DNA from 2 places in the Nocardioides sp. Z43_10 genome. Region 2 is predicted to be linked to the other one. Evidence: predicted binding sites of a transcription regulator. Region 2 holds the regulator's gene; the other holds the start of a gene.
The links. The regulator HrcA, encoded in region 2, represses chaperone genes, less so after heat shock. The targets are predictions, from matches to a motif close to TTGGCACTCGNNNNNNNCGAGTGCCAA.
Positions count from the first base shown of each region.

Region 1: a site for HrcA is predicted at 5,590-5,616, ahead of groES (co-chaperone GroES). Genes of this name have one in related genera too.

Region 1 is NZ_JCBAJY010000002.1:153,202-161,735, forward strand. Features, by position in the region: gene AC6EI4_RS03965 (GuaB3 family IMP dehydrogenase-related protein) at 1-530, opposite strand, end outside; gene guaB (IMP dehydrogenase) at 545-2,074, opposite strand; gene AC6EI4_RS03975 (GNAT family N-acetyltransferase) at 2,129-3,001, opposite strand; gene groL (chaperonin GroEL) at 3,409-5,034, opposite strand; gene groES (co-chaperone GroES) at 5,128-5,424, opposite strand; gene AC6EI4_RS03990 (class I SAM-dependent methyltransferase) at 5,664-6,848, shown strand; gene AC6EI4_RS03995 (hypothetical protein) at 6,940-7,539, opposite strand; gene AC6EI4_RS04000 (glycoside hydrolase family 3 protein) at 7,742-8,534, opposite strand, start outside.
Region 2 is NZ_JCBAJY010000004.1:355,719-364,252, reverse strand. Features, by position in the region: gene ybeY (rRNA maturation RNase YbeY) at 1-109, opposite strand, end outside; gene AC6EI4_RS10030 (PhoH family protein) at 106-1,122, opposite strand; gene AC6EI4_RS10025 (HIT domain-containing protein) at 1,240-1,590, opposite strand; gene AC6EI4_RS10020 (SigE family RNA polymerase sigma factor) at 1,685-2,230, shown strand; gene AC6EI4_RS10015 (Gmad2 immunoglobulin-like domain-containing protein) at 2,227-3,354, shown strand; gene AC6EI4_RS10010 (Gmad2 immunoglobulin-like domain-containing protein) at 3,465-4,502, shown strand; gene AC6EI4_RS10005 (16S rRNA (uracil(1498)-N(3))-methyltransferase) at 4,521-5,270, opposite strand; gene dnaJ (molecular chaperone DnaJ) at 5,278-6,468, opposite strand; gene hrcA (heat-inducible transcriptional repressor HrcA) at 6,523-7,545, opposite strand; gene AC6EI4_RS09990 (DUF2470 domain-containing protein) at 7,685-8,374, shown strand; gene AC6EI4_RS09985 (MBL fold metallo-hydrolase) at 8,421-8,534, shown strand, end outside.

The DNA of each region.
Region 1 (8,534 bases), on a different contig from region 2:
AGCGGCTCGGACTGCGAGGAGACGTGCTCGGCCGAGACCGTCGTCCCGCGGATCACGAACATGTCGACGCCGGCGTCGACGACGGTCTTGGCGAACTCCTTGGTGTGCTGCGGCGACAGCGCTCCGGCCACGGTGACGCCCGCGTCGCGGATCTGCTGGAGCCGGGCGGTGATCAGCTCGGCCTTGATCGGCTCGGCGTAGATCTGCTGCATGCGGCGCGTCGCGTCCACCCCGCGCAGGGTGGCGACCTCCTCGAGCAGCGGCAGCGGGTCCTCGTAGCGCGTCCACAGGCCCTCGAGGTTGAGCACCCCGAGGCCGCCGTACTCACCGAAGGCGATCGCGGTCTCCGGCGACATCACCGAGTCCATCGGGGCCGCCAGGATCGGCAGGTCGAAGCGGTAGGCGTCGATCTGCCAGGCGATGCTCACCTCCTCGGGGTCGCGGGTACGGCGCGAGGGGACGATCGCGATGTCGTCGAAGGAGTAGGCACGCCGGCCGCGCTTGGCCCGGCCGATCTCGATGTCGGTCATGTCGATTCCTGTCGTCAGATGCCGTGGTAGTTGGGCGACTCGACGGTCATCTGCACGTCGTGGGGGTGGCTCTCCTTGAGCGAGGCGGAGGTGATCCGCACGAAGCGGCCCTTCTCCTGCAGCTCGGGCACGGTCCGGGCGCCGACGTAGAACATCGACTGCGTCAGGCCGCCGACGAGCTGGTGGGTGACGGCGCCGAGCTGTCCGCGGTAGGCGACCTGGCCCTCGATGCCCTCGGGGACGATCTTGTCGTCGCTGGTGACCTCGGCCTGGAAGTAGCGGTCCTTGGAGTAGGACTTCTTCCCGCGGCTCGACATCGCCCCGAGCGACCCCATGCCGCGGTAGGCCTTGAACTGCTTGCCGTTGACGAAGACCAGCTCACCGGGCGACTCCTCGCAGCCGGCGAGCAGGGAGCCGAGCATCACCGCGTCCGCGCCGGCCACCAGGGCCTTGGCGATCTCGCCGGAGTGCTTCATGCCGCCGTCGGCGATGACCGGGATGCCGGCCGGGCGGCACGCCAGGGACGCCTCGTAGACGGCCGTGACCTGGGGTACGCCGACCCCGGTGACCACGCGCGTCGTGCAGATCGAGCCGGGTCCGACGCCGACCTTGACCGCGTCCACGCCGGCGTCGACGAAGGCCTGGGCCCCGGCGCGGGTGGCGACGTTGCCGCCGATGACCTGCACGTGGCGGGTGCCCGGGTCGGTCTTGAGGCGGCGCACCATGTCGAGCAGCAGCCGGACGTGACCGTGCGCGGTGTCGGCGACCAGCACGTCGGCGCCGGCCTCGATCAGCCGGGTGGCCCGCTCCCAGGCGTCGCCGAAGTAGCCGATGGCCGCACCCACCATCAGTCGGCCGTCGGCGTCCTTGGTGGCGTGCGGGAACTGCTCGGACTTCACGAAGTCCTTGACCGTGATCAGGCCGGCGAGGCGGCCCTGCTCGTCGACCAGCGGCAGCCGCTCCTTCTTGTGCCGGCGCAGCAGCAGGGTGGCGTCGTCGCGCGAGATGCCGATCGGGCCGGTGACTAGGCCCTCGCTGGTCATCACCTCGGAGACCTTGGTGGTCGACCACTCCGCGACGGGGGTGAAGCGCAGGTCGCGGTTGGTGATGATGCCGAGCAGGTGCTGGCCGGCGTCGACGACGGGGAGCCCGGAGACCCGGAACTCGCCGCAGATCTTGTCCAGCTCCTCCAGCGTCGCGTCCGGGCCGATCGTGATCGGGTTGGAGATGATGCCGGTCTGGGTGCGCTTGACGAGGTCGACCTGGTAGGCCTGGTCCTCGATCGAGAGGTTGCGGTGCAGCACGCCGAGCCCGCCCTGGCGGGCCATCGCGATGGCCATCCGCGACTCGGTCACGGTGTCCATGGCGGCGGAGACCAGCGGCACCTTCAGGCTGATCTCCCGGGTGAGCCGGGAGGTCGTGTCGATCTCGGACGGCGCCAGGTCGGACTCACCGGGGAGCAGCAGGACGTCGTCGTAGGTGAGGCCGAGTGCCGCGAACTTCTCGGGGACTCCGTCGGATGCGCCAGCGGGAGCAGAGGTCAAGGTTCCACGAGCCTTTCGTGTGGCAGGAGGCCCCCAGTCTATCGGCGCGCCCGCTCAGAGCCCCAACGGCTTGAGGTCGCGCACCGGCACCCGCACGGTCAGCACCTCGGCGGCCATCCGGATCCGTCCGCGCAGCCCCGCCGCCAGCACCATCGGAAGCACCGCCTGGTTGTCGGCGCGGGTGGCGAGCACGATCTCCGCGGCCCCCTGCCCGGAGGCCAGCCGGGCCGCGTCGGTGAGCAGGCGGGTGCCGATGCCGCGGCGCTGCCAGGCCGGGTCGACGCGGAGGGTGACCTCGCGGACCCCCGGCTCGTCGCCCTCCGCCTGCACCTGCGCCAGCCCGACCACGGTCTCGTCGACGACCGCCGAGATCGTGTCGCCGCTCAGCTCGTAGGACGGGGTGGCCCCGGTACCGAGGCGCCGGGCCAGGTTGGGCACCAGCGCCGCCTCGCGGCTGCGGTGCAGCACGTCGCTGACCAGGTCGGCCAGCGCGGCCCCCCGGGCGTGCTCGGTCGCGGTGAACGGCGCCGTGCGGCGTACCTGCACCTGCACGTCGCCGACGGTGAGGTCCATGACGTCCTGGACCGGGGCGCCCCGGCCGGCGGGATCCGCCTCCGCGTCGAAGAGCTGGGCCACCACCTCCGGGAACCCCGCCGGGCTGGCCAGGATCGTCCGGGCCGCCTGGACGTAGCGGGCCGGCTGGTCCACCAGGGCCGCCTCGGTGCAGGCGAGCACCTGGACCGCCTGCACCCCCGAGCCCTCGACCAGACCGACGAGGTCGCCGACGCCCCAGTCGTCGGGCGTGCGCAGCACCAGCTCGTCGGTCACCGACCCGACCCCCGGGAAGATCTGCAGCCCCAGGATGTTCACCCCGGCATCGCCACAGCCGCGCGCCAACACGGCCAGCGCGCCCGGTCGGTCAGGCATGTTCGTGCGGACTCTCCAGAGCATCGCTCTCCTCCTCAACAGCAAAGACCCCAGCCTGCGCTGCGTGCGTTGCCGGTGAGCGTCCACGGTGTTTCGGGCCCGTGACGGCCGCCGCCCGCCCCCGCCGCCCGCCCCCCACCGTTTGGTCCCCAACGGAGGCAAATCCGGGCCCAGACATGCCGTCTCTGCCCAATCGGCGCCCATCACCGGGCGCCACGGCGGAAAGGGCCGCCGTTTGGTCCCCAACGGAGCGAAAACCGGCCCAGCAGCCACCGTCTCCGCCCAATCGGCGCCCCCAGCACCCACCCGCCACTCCCCCGCCCCAGCACCACCCCCAGAAACACACAGCACTCCCCGGCCGAGGTTCGGCCGGGGAGTGCTGGTGGTGCGGTGAGGAGTGGTACGGCTCAGTGGCCGTGACCGTGCCCGTGGCCGGCAGCGGCCGGGGCGTCGTCCTCGTCCTCGGGCTTCTCGACGACCAGGGTCTCGGTCGTGAGCAGCATGGCGGCGATCGAGGTCGCGTTGACCAGCGCGGAGCGGGTCACCTTGACCGGGTCGAGCACGCCCTGGGCGACCAGGTCGCCGTACTCGCCGGTGGCGGCGTTGTAGCCGTTGCCCACCCCGAGCTCGCGCACCTTGGTGGTCACCACGTAGCCGTTCTCGCCACCGTTCTCGGCGATCCAGCGCAGCGGCTCGTCGGCAGCCTTGCGTACGACGCGCACGCCGGCCGCCTCGTCGCCCTCGAGGCCGAGGCCGTCCTCGAGGACCTTGACCGCGTGGATGAGGGCGGAGCCGCCACCGGCGACGATGCCCTCCTCGATCGCGGCGCGCGTCGCGGAGACGGCGTCCTCGATGCGGTGCTTCTTCTCCTTCAGCTCCACCTCGGTGGCGGCGCCGACCTTGATCACGCAGACACCGCCGGCCAGCTTCGCGAGGCGCTCCTGGAGCTTCTCGCGGTCCCAGTCGGAGTCGGTGTTCTCGATCTCGGCCTTGATCTGGTTGACGCGACCCTCGACCTCGGCGGCGTCACCGGCGCCGTCGACGATGGTGGTGTTGTCCTTGGTGATCACGACGCGACGGGCCTGGCCCAGCACCTCAAGACCGACCTGGTCGAGCTTGAGCCCGACCTCGGGCGCCACGACCTGACCACCGGTCAGCGTCGCGATGTCCTGCATCATCGCCTTGCGGCGGTCACCGAAGGCCGGAGCCTTGACCGCGACGGCGTTGAACGTGCCGCGGATCTTGTTGACCACCAGCGTCGACAGGGCCTCGCCCTCGACGTCCTCGGCGAGGATGAACAGGGGCTTGCCGGACTGGATGACCTTCTCCAGCAGCGGCAGCAGCTCGGCGACGGCCGAGATCTTGCCCTGGTGCAGCAGGATGTAGGGGTCGTCGAGGACGGCCTCCATCCGCTCGGGGTCGCTGACGAAGTACTGCGAGATGTAGCCCTTGTCGAACTGCATCCCCTCGGTGAACTCCAGCTCGGTGCCCATGGTGTTGGACTCCTCGACGGTGATCACGCCGTCCTTGCCGACCTTGTCGAAGGCCTCGGCGAGCAGCTCGCCGATCACGCTGTCGCGCGAGGAGATGGTGGCCACCGAGGCCATGTCCTCCTTGGACTCCACCTCGCGGGCGGCGTCGCGCAGCGCGGCGCCGACGGCCTCGGCCGCAGCGTCCATGCCGCGCTTGAGGCCCATCGGGTTGGCGCCGGCGGCCACCGCGCGCAGCCCCTCGTGCACCATCGCCTGGGCGAGGACCGTGGCGGTCGTCGTCCCGTCACCGGCGATGTCGTTGGTCTTGGTGGCGACCTCCTTGCACAGCTGGGCGCCGAGGTTCTCGAACGGGTCGTCCAGCTCGATCTCACGCGCGACGGTGACACCGTCGTTGGTGATGGTCGGGGCGCCCCACTTCTTGTCGAGGACGACGTAGCGGCCCTTCGGGCCGAGCGTCACCTTGACGGCGTTGGCGAGGGCGTCGACACCGCGCTCGAGCGCGCGGCGGGCGTCCTCGTCGAACTCCAGGATCTTGGGCATTGCTCTCCTCGTGAACGCGATCGGGCCGTGCTCCCGAGGAACGCGCCCTCCTCAGCGGGAGGGCGCGTCCTCAGGCACACGACCCAGGGAAAATCAGGAAACGATAGCGAGGACGTCGCGACCGGAGAGGATGAGGAACTCCTCGCCGGCGTACTTGACCTCGGTGCCGCCGTACTTGCTGTAGATGACCTTGTCGCCCACGGAGATGTCCATGGGGATGCGCTCGTCGCCGTCCTCGTTGAAGCGGCCGGGGCCAACGGCCACGACCTCGCCCTCCTGGGGCTTCTCCTTGGCGGTATCGGGGATGACCAGGCCGGAAGCCGTGGTCTGCTCGGCGTCAAGGGGCTTGACGACGATGCGGTCCTCGAGAGGCTTGATGTTGACCGACACGATGTCGACCTCCACTTTCTCCACTAGGTCTTGACTCGAAGTGGGAGCGCTCTTCAATCGAGACCGCTCCGGCACGTGTTGAGCCTGCTCGGAGGTACGCCGTCGCGGGGGTCGCACTTCGTTGCAAGCACTGGCACCCTCAGGGTGAGAGTGCCAGAACAGACGTTAGCACTCGACCTGACGGAGTGCCAGAACGGTCGGCCCGTGGAGCGCCATCCGGCCTCTGAGAGGATCCAGGGGTGGACCTCGACGACTTCCGCTGGCTGCTCACCGACACCGGCCAGCGCGTGCTGGAGCAGGCCACCCACGCGTACGCCGACGCGGCCGGCGACCCGGTGCGCTCCGCGGCCGCGGTACGGCGCATCGAGGCCGACCCCGCCCACGCCGCCGCCGCGCTCACCCAGGTCCAGCTGCGCGCCCGGGCCGTCGCCAAGCTCGGCGAGCGGGCAGTGCGGATGTACTTCACCCCCGACGCCCTCGAGCAGGCCACCCGGCACCGCGTCGCCCAGCACCGGGCGGCCCGGCTCGCCGCCGCGGCTCCCTCCTCCGTGGTGGACCTGGGCTGCGGCATCGGCGGGGACCTGATCGCCTTCTGCGAGGCCGGCCTGACCGCCGCCGGGGTCGACCTGGACCCGGTCCGGGTGGCGGTGGCCGAGGCCAACCTCGCCGCGCTCGGGCTCGAGGGGGCGGTGATGGTCGCCGACGTCACCCAGGTCGACACCGAGGCGTTCGGGGTGGCCTTCGCCGACCCCGCCCGCCGCTCGGCGCGCGGCCGGATCTTCGACGTGGAGGGCTGGACGCCCCCGTGGCCGTTCGTCACCGGGCTGCTGGCCCGGCGCTCGGTGGTCAAGGTGGCGCCCGGGATCCCGCACGAGCTGGTCCCCGACGGCGTCGAGGCGGAGTGGGTCAGCGACTCCGGGGACGTCAAGGAGGCAGCGCTGTGGTCGCCGTACCTGGCCACCACCGCACGCCGGGCGACGGTGATCGGCGACCGCGGGCTGGCCACGCTCACCGACGAGGACGATCCGTTCGTCGGCCACGACCGGCCGGTGCGTGCGCTGGGGCGCTACCTCTACGAGCCGGACGGGGCGGTGATCCGCGCGGGCCTGGTCACCGCGGTGGCGGCCGGCGTGGGCGGCGGGCTGCTCGACGAGCACATCGCCTACGTGACCGGCGACGACGCGTTCGGCACCCCGTTCGCCCGCGGCTACGAGGTGCTCGAGGAGCTCCCCTACCGGGAGAAGCCGCTGAAGGCGGCGCTGCGTGCGCGTGGCGTCGGCCGGCTGACGATCAAGAAGCGCGGCGTCGACATCGTGCCCGAGCTGCTGCGCAAGCGGCTCGGGCTGACCGGCGACAACGAGGCGACGCTGGTCCTCACCCGGCTCGCCGGCAAGGGCGTCGCCCTGCTGGTGCGTCCCCTGTGAGCCTCGGCTCCCGGGCTGGGACATGACGAGGACGGCCGGGCGGTGACTGTGCACCGCCCGGCCGTCCGGGTCGTGGGGTGAAGCGGGGCGATCAGGCGCCGGCGGGGGCTGCCCGGCGACCGGTGGTGCCCTCGGCCTCCAGCGCGTTGACCTTCTTGGCGTGGCGCATGCCGAGCCCGGCGAGGATCAGCAGGGCGGCGGCGCCGACGAAGGCGGCGATCGCGGCGTAGCCGGCGATGGTGCCCATCGTGGCGAAGGCGAAGCCGTAGAGCAGCAGGCCGCGCAGGGTGTTGCCCATGAACAGCGACTGGCGCAGGGCGCCCAGCTCCGCGACCTCGGCCGGGTCGGCCTCGGGGTTGGCGTTGGCGGCCATGAACTCGCCGCTGACCTCTTCGTAGGTGCGGTTGTCGCTGGAGGCGTTCATGTGGACCAGGATGTAGTGGTCGGCGAAGGCGCGGGCCTGGTTGCCGGTGGTGAGCTTCTGGCCGGCGTACTGGTCGAGGGCCTCGTGCTGCTCCTTGGTCTCCAGCGCCTCCTTCTCCGGCATCGTGATGTCCTGGGCCGCGAGCTGGTCGTGCACCTGGTCGTTGATGAAGACGTTGGCCCAGGTGAGCAGGCCGCCGGCGGCGAGAAGGACGACGGCCAGCAGGATGCCGGTCCACGAGATCAGCTTGTCGAGTGCAGAGCGCACGGGGTTCTCCTTTGCGAGGTGCAGGGAACCCAATGTCCCTGCCGGTGATGACTTGAACGCTAGGTGCACCCGAGCAGCGCTCTCAGGGGCTTCGGGTCCGAACAGGAGTGGCTGCAAGGCCCCCCTTACCCGGGACAAGATGGGCCCGAAGGTCCCGTGACCGACGGACCGAAAGACCCTGGAGGGCGGGACAGTGCCCGCGTCAGCAGCGGGGCGGGCGCAGTCCGGCGACCGGTACCGGGACCCGACCGGTCGCCCGATCCCGGCCGCTGAGCACCCCGACGAGCGCCCGCATCGCGCCGGGAGTGGCGCCGTAGGTGGCCAGCCGGACCGGTGCATCCGAGCTGGCCAGCACGTACGGCGTGTCGGTGGCGACCGTGACGTCGCTGCCGGCGCGCGGCCGGTCGCCGTACCCGAGCACGTCGACGCGGGTCCCGCCCGGACCCACCCGCAGTCCCGCCCGGCGGGCGGCTCGGGTCAGCTGCGTGCGCCCCTGGGGGTCCCCGGTCGGGGTCACGGTGGCGCCGACGTGGCGGGCCCGGCACCGTCCCCGCACGACGGTGACGGCGGCCCGGGACAGCGCGGCGGACGCGCCCGCGTCGGGTGCGCGTCGCCGCCCGGACGACCCGGTCGCCTGGTGGCGCAGCAGCGCGATCTGCCGGGCGGCCGCCTGCTCCAGGCGCCGGCGCGGCAGCTCACCGGCACGGACGGCGCGGATCAGCCCGGCGCGGGCGGCGGCGGGATCGGGCGGTGTGAGCACCACGTCGGCGCCGGCGCGGACCGCGGCGACCGCGGCCGACGCGGAGTCGTGGGTGGCGCTGATCCCGGCCATGTCCAGGGCGTCGGTGACGACCAGCCCCTCGAACCCCATCCGCTGACGCAGCAGACCGGTGATCACCGGTCGCGACAGCGACGAGGGCACCCCCGGGTCGACCGCCCGCACGTCGAGGTGGGCGACCATCAGCGCCGACGCGCCCGCCTGCACCAGGCGCCGG
Region 2 (8,534 bases):
GCTCGGCCATCGGGTGCACCCGCATCCGGTCCATCACGAAGCGCGCGAGCGCGGAGAGGTGGGCGACGTCCAGGCCGTGACCCGACTCGTCGAGGATCTCGATGCTCACCGCCGGCCCTCCTTCAGCTCGCCGCGGGCGTCGGCCTCGTCGTAGGCCGCCACGATCCGCCCGACCAGGCGGTGGCGTACGACGTCGGAGCTGGTGAGCCGGTTGAAGACGATGTCGTCGACGTCGCCGAGGATGCCCTCGATGACGCGCAGCCCGGACTTCACGCCGCCCGGCAGGTCCACCTGGGTGACGTCGCCGGTGACCACGATCTTGGAGCCGAAGCCCAGCCGGGTGAGGAACATCTTCATCTGCTCGGGCGAGGTGTTCTGCGCCTCGTCGAGGATGATGAACGCGTCGTTGAGGGTGCGCCCGCGCATGTACGCCAGCGGCGCCACCTCGATGGTGCCGGCGGCGAGCAGCTTGGGGATCGTCTCGGGGTCGATCATGTCGTGCAGCGCGTCGTAGAGCGGGCGCAGGTAGGGGTCGATCTTCTCGCTGAGGGTGCCGGGCAGGAACCCGAGCCGCTCGCCGGCCTCGACCGCCGGGCGGGTCAGGATGATCCGGGTGACCTGCTTGGCCTGCAGCGCCTGGACCGCCTTGGCCATCGCCAGGTAGGTCTTGCCGGTGCCGGCCGGGCCGATGCCGAAGGTGATGGTGTGCTTGTCGATGGAGTCGACGTAGCGCTTCTGGTTCAGCGTCTTGGGCCGGATCGTGCGCCCGCGGTTGGAGAGGATGTTGAGGCTCAGCACGTCGGCGGGCCGCTCGGTGGTCTCGGCGCGCAGCATGTCGATCGCTCGCTCGACGGTCTCGGGGGTGATCCCCTGACCGGTGCGGATGATCGTCACCACCTCGTCGAGGAGCCGCTCGGCGAGCGCGACCTCGCCGGGCTCGCCCTCCAGGGTGATCTGGTTGCCGCGCACGTGGATGTCGGCGGCGAAGGCCTTCTCGACCAGGCCCAGGTGCTCGTCGCCGGGCCCGAGCAGGCTCACCATGTTGATGCTGGCGGGGACGGTCACGGTGTGACGGACCACGTTGGTCGTGCTGTCCGGCTTGTCGCGCTGCGTGTCAGTCATGGATGCCCGGGCGGGCGGCCTTCCTGTAGGCGGTCGGGCGCACCTGGTCGTGGCGCCCCGTCCATGCTACGTGGTCCGCCGAGCCGGAGGCCCGCGACTTTGCCGCCACCGGCGCGCTCAGCCGGGAGGCCAGGCGAGCGGGCGACCGCCCAGCACGTGCAGATGCGCGTGGAAGACCGTCTGGCCGGCGGCCGCACCGGTGTTGAAGACGCTGCGGTAGCCGCCCTCGAGCCCCTCGGCCTCGGCGATCTCGGCCGCCGCCCGGTGCAGGTCGGCGAGCACGGTCGGCTCGGCGGCGGCCAGCGCCGCAGCGTCGGCGTGGTGGCTGCGCGGCACGACCAGCACGTGGGTGGGCGCCTGGGCGTTGATGTCGCGGAAGGCGAGGGTGGTCTCGCTCTCGTGCACGATCGTCGCGGGCACCGCGCCGGCGACGATGCCGCAGAACAGGCAGTCGGGGGAGGCAGTCATGTCTCACACCTTAGGGGCGTGTCAACCGCGTCCGGGCCCGGCGCGTCCCACTACCGTGATGACCCATGCGCCCCTCACGTCACGGAGCCTCGCGGTGACCCCGCGACCGGACTCCCCGGGCCAGGGCCCGGCGTGGGGGGACGCCGACACCGCACTGGAGCAGCTCTACGCCGTGCACTGGCGCCAGTTGGTCCGGCTCTCGGTGCTGCTGGTGCGCGAGCCGGCCACCGCCGAGGAGGTCGTCCAGGACGCGTTCGTCGCGGTGCACGCCCGCTGGTCGAGGCTGCGCGACCCCGACAAGGCGCTGGCCTACCTGCGTCAGAGCGTCGTCAACCGCTCCCGGTCGGTGCTGCGCCACGGCGCCGTGGTCGATCGCCACGTACGGCGTGAGGCCGCGGCACCGGCGGGGTACGCGCCGGGCGCGGACGCGGGCGCGCTGGCCGCCGCACGCCGTACCGCCGTGCTGGACGCGATGCGTGCCCTGCCCCAGCGCCAGCGCGAGGTGCTGGCGCTGCGCTACTACCTCGACCTGTCCGAGGCCGAGATCGCGGCGACCCTGGGGATCAGCCGCGGCGCGGTCAAGAGCCATGCCTCGCGCGGCGCCGCCGCCCTGCGTCCGTTGCTGGAGGAGCACCGATGAGCCACCGCCCGCCCGGGCCCGACGACCGTCCCCTCGACCCGTCCCCGCAGGACGCGGCGCTCGGCGAGCTGCTCTCCGGAGCGGTCTCGGACATCGAGCCCGCTCACCGCCTCGACTCCATCCGCAACCGAACGAAGGTGACCCCCATGAGCAGTCGACGTCCCTGGCTCTACGCCGTCGGCGGCGCCGCCGGTGCGACCGCCGCGGTGATCGTCGCCGTCGCGGTGTTCGGCGGGCAGCTGGGCGGCGGGGACGACGCCCCGGCCTCGGCGGACGCCAGCCGGCCGGCCACCAGCGCCGCGGCGCCCGAGTCACCCGAGTCACCCGAGACGCCGACCGGGACGCCCGCGGGCAGCCCCAGCCAGACGCCGTCGGCCGGGTCGGCCGTGGTGCCGGTCTACTTCGCCGCGGACGCGCCCCAGGGCCCGCGGCTGTTCCGGGAGTTCCAGCAGACGACCGAGCCCGACCTCGGCCTGGCCGCCGCGACGCTGACGATCGCCGGCACGGCCGACGACCCCGACTACCGCACCCTGTGGCCGGCCGGCGCCTCCGTGCGCGCGGTCACCGCCGAGGGCCAGGAGCCGGACGTCGTCACCGTCGACCTCGCCGCGGGCCCGGACGTCGCCCTGGGCGAGCGGCCCTCGGGCATGTCCCAGCAGGAGGCGTCGCTGGCCGTCGAGCAGCTGCTCTACACCGTCCAGGGCGCCCTGCAGGTGCGCGCGCCCGTGCAGCTCCTCCTCGACGGGCGGCCCAGCGCCACCGTCCTCGGGGTGAGCGCCGCGGAGCCGCTCACCCAGGGGGACCCGCTCGAGGTGCTCGCGCTGGCCAGTGTCACCGAGCCCGCCGAGGGCCAGCGGGTCTCCGGGTCGTTCACCGCCGAGGGCGTCGCCAGCTCCGTCGAGGCGACCGTCCCCTGGGAGATCCGTCAGGGCAGCACGGTCGTCGACAGTGGCTTCACGACCGCGGAGGGGTGGATGGACCGGCTCTACCCCTGGCGAGCCGAGATCGACGTCTCCGCGTTGGCGCCGGGGCGCTACACGTTCGCGGCGATGACCAACGACCCCAGCGGCGGCGAAGAGGGCTTCGGCCCCACCGAGGACACCCGCACGATCGTCGTGGAGTGAGTGCCGCCGGTCCGGTCCCCCACCGGCAGCGGCCCCGCCAGCACCGCACCAGCCAGCACCGCACCCGCTCTCCCCGCACCCGCTCTCCCGCACCAGATCAAAGGACGTCGATGAGACACCCCGCCCGCCCTGCCGCCACCGCGACCGCCGCCCTCGTGGCCGGCGCCCTCGCGCTCTCCCTGCTGAGCGGGTGCGGCGAGGACTCCGAGCCCCGGGCCGACCGCGGTCCCTCGGCGACCGGCACGCCGGCGCGCCCGGTGTCCCCGCCGCCGAGCGGCGCCTCGGCCGGCTCCCCGGATGCCTCCCCCGAGACCTCCCCCGACGACCGGGCCCAGCCACGGGTCAGCCGCTCCGCGCGTCCCGGCGCGCGCGGACAGGCGCCCGGGGCGGCCCGCCGGCGCGCCCCCGGCACGAGGCCCGAGACCGTCACCGTCCCGGTGTACTTCGTCGGGGACGCCCCCGGCGGCCCCCGGCTGTACCGCGAGCTGCGCCGGGTCGCCGCCGCCGACCCGGTCGGGGCCGCCGCCGCACTGACCACGACGGGCGAGGCGCTGGACCCCGACTACCGCTCGCTGTTCCCCGCGGGCGCGCTCGAGAGCGTCAGCCTCGAGGGCACCGGGCGGACCGGGCGCTACTCGGTGCGGCTCAGCGACCGGAGCTGGACGCAGCGTCCGGAGGCGATGACCCGCCGCCAGGCGCGGCTCGCCGTACAGCAGCTGGTCCGCACCCTCCAGGGCGCCGGGCGCTCACGCGCCCGGGTGAGGTTCCTGCTGGGGACCGAGCAGGTGCCGGTCCTCGGCCTGCAGCGCCGGCGCGGCTTCGCCGCCGCTCCTGCGCTGGACGTGCTGGCGCTGGCCAACGTCACCTGGCCACGCCACGGCCAGCGGGTCCGGGGCTCGTTCACCGCCCGGGGCCTGGCCAGCTCGTTCGAGGCCACCGTGCCGTGGGAGCTGCGGCGCCGTTCGCAGGTCGTGCGATCCGGCTTCGCGACCGCGGCCGGCTGGATGGACCGGCTCTACCCCTGGCAGGCCGAGATCGACGTGTCCGGGCTGGCTCCGGGCCGGTACACCTTCGTCGCCCTCACCGACGAGCCCTCCGGGGAGGGCGCCGGCCCCACTCGGGACACCAAGACGGTCGTCGTCAGGTAGCGCCGAGCCGCCCGCGGGTCAGGCCCAGCGCGGGGAGCCGGCGAGCAGGGCCGCGCAGGCGGCCACCCCGGCGGTGGAGGTGCGCAGGACCTCGTGGCCCAGCCGGACCGGACGGGCGCCCGCGGCCCCGAAGGCCGCGATCTCGTCCTCGGCGACGCCACCCTCGGGCCCCACCACCAGCACGACGCGGCCGCGGGTGGGCAGCGCCAGGCCGGCGATCGGCTCGACCGCCTCCTCGTGCAGCACGGCGGCCAGGTCGGCGGAGCCGATCAGGTCGACGACCTCCGCGGTCGAGGCCAGCTCGCGGACCTGCGGGAACCAGCTGCGCCGCGCCTGCTTGGCCGCCTCCCGGGAGGTGGCGCGCCACTTGGCCAGGGACTTGGCCGCCCGCTCGCCGCGCCACACCGCCACGCTGCGCGAGGCGGCCCAGGGCACCACGACGTCCGCGCCGATCTCGGTCAGCATCTCCACCGCCAGCTCGCCGCGCTCCCCTTTCGGGAGGGCCTGGACCACCACCAGCTCCGGGGCCGGCCGGGGCGAGACCTCGGCGGCCAGCACGGTCACGGTGAACAGCCGCTTGCCGGTGCCGACGACCTCGCCGGTGACGGCGGTGCCGGCGCCGTCGGTGAGCACGACCTGCTCCCCCACCCGCAGCCGCCGTACGGCGACCGCGTGGTGGGCCTCGTCACCGGTGACCTCGACCAGCCGGCCGGCCTCGGGGACCCCCGAGGCCGCCAGCTCGGGCAGGTGGTGGACCGGAAGCGTCATCTCCTGCTCAGCGGCCCTGGAAGGCGTTGCGCAGCCGGTCCTTCAGCGTGCGGTGCTGCCCCGGCCCGACGTTGCCGCTGGGCGCCTCCTCGCCGCGCAGCGCGGCGAGCTCGAAGAGCAGCTCCTTCTGGCGCTCGTCCAGGCGCGTCGGCGTCTCGACCACGACGGTGACCACGAGGTCGCCACGACCCAGCCCGCGCAGACCGGGGACGCCGCGCCCGCGCAGCACCTGCTCGGTGCCGGACTGGGTGCCGGGACGGATCTCGAGCTCGAACTCGGTCTCCAGGTCGGTCTGCTTGTCCTGGCCCTCGGCGAGCACGTCGGCCTCGAGCGTGGGCAGCGTCAGCGTGGTGCCGAGCGCGGCCGCGGTCACCGGCAGCGACACGGTGCAGTGCAGGTCGCTGCCCTCGCGGGTGAACACCTCGTGCGGCCGGACGTGGATCTCCACGTAGAGGTCCCCGGCCGGGCCGCCGCCGGGACCGACCTCGCCCTGCTCGGGCAGCTGCACCCGGGTCCCGGTGTCGACGCCGGCCGGGATCTTCACGGTCAGGTTGCGGCGCGAGCGGATCCGTCCGTCGCCGGAGCAGTCGCGGCAGGGCTCGGGGATGATCGAGCCGAAGCCGCGGCAGGCCGGGCAGGGGCGCAGCGTGCGGATCTCGCCGAGGAAGGAGCGCTGGACCTGGGCGACCTCGCCCGCGCCACGGCAGGTCTCGCAGGTCACCGGCTCGCTGCCCGGGGCGGCTCCGTCGCCGTGACAGGTGGTGCAGACCACGGCTGTGTCGACCTTGAGCTCGTGGGTGACGCCGAACGCCGCCTCGGCCAGGTCGATCTCGAGCCGGATGAGCGCGTCCTGCCCCCGCCGCACGCGCGGGCGCGGACCGCGGCCGCCGCCCTGGCCGCCGGGAGCGTTGCCCCCGAAGAAGGCGTCCATGATGTCGGTGAAGGAGAAGCCCGCCCCCTGGCCGAAGCCGCCGTCCCCGCCGCCGAAGGGATCGCCACCGCGGTCGTAGGCCGCCCGCTTCTGCGGGTCGGAGAGCACCTCGTAGGCGCGCGAGACCTCCTTGAAGCGCTCCTGGGTCTCCGGGTCCGGGTTCACGTCCGGGTGAAGCTGCCGGGCAAGGCGCCGGTAGGCCTTCTTGATGGCGTCGGGGTCCGCGTCGCGGTCGACGCCGAGGAGCTCGTAGAGGTCCTGACTCAAGGTGGGGTTCCTGTTCTGCTGCTGGTTGCTGGCTGGTGGCGGCTGCTGGAGCGGTCAGGCCTCGTCGAGGATCCGCGAGACGTAGCGGGCCACGGCCCGCACCGAGGCCATCGTGCCCGGGTAGTCCATCCGGGTCGGTCCGACGATGCCCAGGGTGGCCAGGGCCTGCTCCCCGGGCCCGTACCCGGTGGCGACGACGCTGGTGCTGGCGAGCTCCTGGTAAGGGCCCTCGTGGCCGATCCGCACGGTGACGGCCCCGCCGCTGGTCGCCTCGCCGAGGAGCTTGAGCAGCACCACGTGCTCCTCGAGGACCTCGAGCATGGGACGGATCGCGGTGTCGAAGCCCTCGCCGAAGCGGGCGAGGTTGGCGGCTCCCCCGACCGCGACCCGCTCGTCGGAGCGGTGGTCGGACATCGCCTCGACCAGCGTGGCCACCACCTGCGCGGTCACCGCGTTGTCGTCGTGGGGCACCTCGTCGGCGAGCGCGTCGAGCGCGGCGGTGGCCTGGGAGATCTGCTCCCCGGTGGCCGCCCGGTTGACGCGGGTGCGCAGCGCGGCGAGCTGCTCCTCACCGATCGGCTCGGTCAGCTCGACGAGGCGCTGCTCGACCCGGCCGGTGCTGAGGATCAGCACCGCCAGCAGCCGGCAGGGCGTCAGCGCGACGAGCTCGACGTGACGCACGGTGCTGCGCGAGAGGGTGGGGTACTGCACGACGGCGACCTGCCGGGTGAGCTGGGCCAGCAGCCGCACGCTGCGCTGGACGACGTCGTCGAGGTCGACGGCGCCGTCGAGGAACGTCGCGATCGCGCGCCGCTCGGCGGCGCTCATCGGCTTGAGGGTGGTGAGCCGGTCCACGAACAGCCGGTAGCCCTTGTCGGTCGGCACCCGGCCTGCGCTGGTGTGCGGCTGGGTGATGAACCCCTCCTCCTCCAGCACGGCCATGTCGTTGCGCACCGTCGCCGGCGAGACACCGAGCCCGTGTCGCTCCACCAGGGCCTTGGACCCCACCGGCTCCTCGGTCGCCACGTAGTCCTCGACGATGGCACGCAGGACGGCGAGTCTGCGGTCCTCGACCATGTCACGCCTCCCTTCGGTCCGACGATGCTGAGCGCGTTGGCACTCATCCCTACTGAGTGCCAAGACTACAAGCCCGCGAGACAGCACTGGTGTTCCGGTGCAAGTGAGGTTAGGCTCCCCTAAGTCAATGAGGAGACCGATGACCACCACCCAGCAGCCCCATGACCCGAGCACGCTGGCCGGACAGGCCCGCTCGGTGCTCTCGTGCCCCGCCGCCGCCTCCCTGGAGGTCGAGGGACTCAGCCACCTCGACGACATCGTCGACCTCGCGGTCCGCGACACCTCCGGGGTGCCGACGTTCACCTGCCCGGCCGACAGCGCGCTGGCGCTGGCCGCCGGCTGCGGGCGCGCGGCCCGCCTCACCCTCGCGGCGGAGTCGGGCAGCACGCTGTCCTCGATCACCCTCTCCGGGACCCTGCGCCTGCGCCCGGTGGGCCGCGGGCACGCGCCCGGCCCGCCGTCGTTCCTGGTCGAGCTGGACCTGGATGCGGTCAGTGCGCGGACCGCGCGGTCCTCGCACGGGGTCTCCCTGGATCACTTCCGCAGCACCGAGCACGACCTGAACGACGGGTACCTGCGGCGCGTGGTCGAGCACGCCAACCAGGGCCACCCCGCCGAGCTGCGCCACACCGTGACCACGGCTCTCGGCCTGCGCGCGGGCAGCGTGGCCGGCGCCGCCATCGCCGACCTGACCCGCGACGGCGTCGAGGTGCACTGGATCGACGTCGACGGTGCGCACACCTACCGGCTCTGGTTCCCGCGGCCGGCCCGCAGTCGCGCCGAGCTCGGCGCCCTGCTCAGCCGCGAGCTCGGCTCCGGCCTCGGCTGAGAGCCCCTCCCCCACCCACCGGCCGGCGCGCGCCTAGGGTGGTGAGATGAGGTTCACCGAGGTGGCCGACCGGGTCTGGGTCGCGCGCTATGCATGGTTCGACGTCAACGTCACCGCGATCGGCGGCGAGCACGGGCTCCTGGTCGTGGACACCCACGCC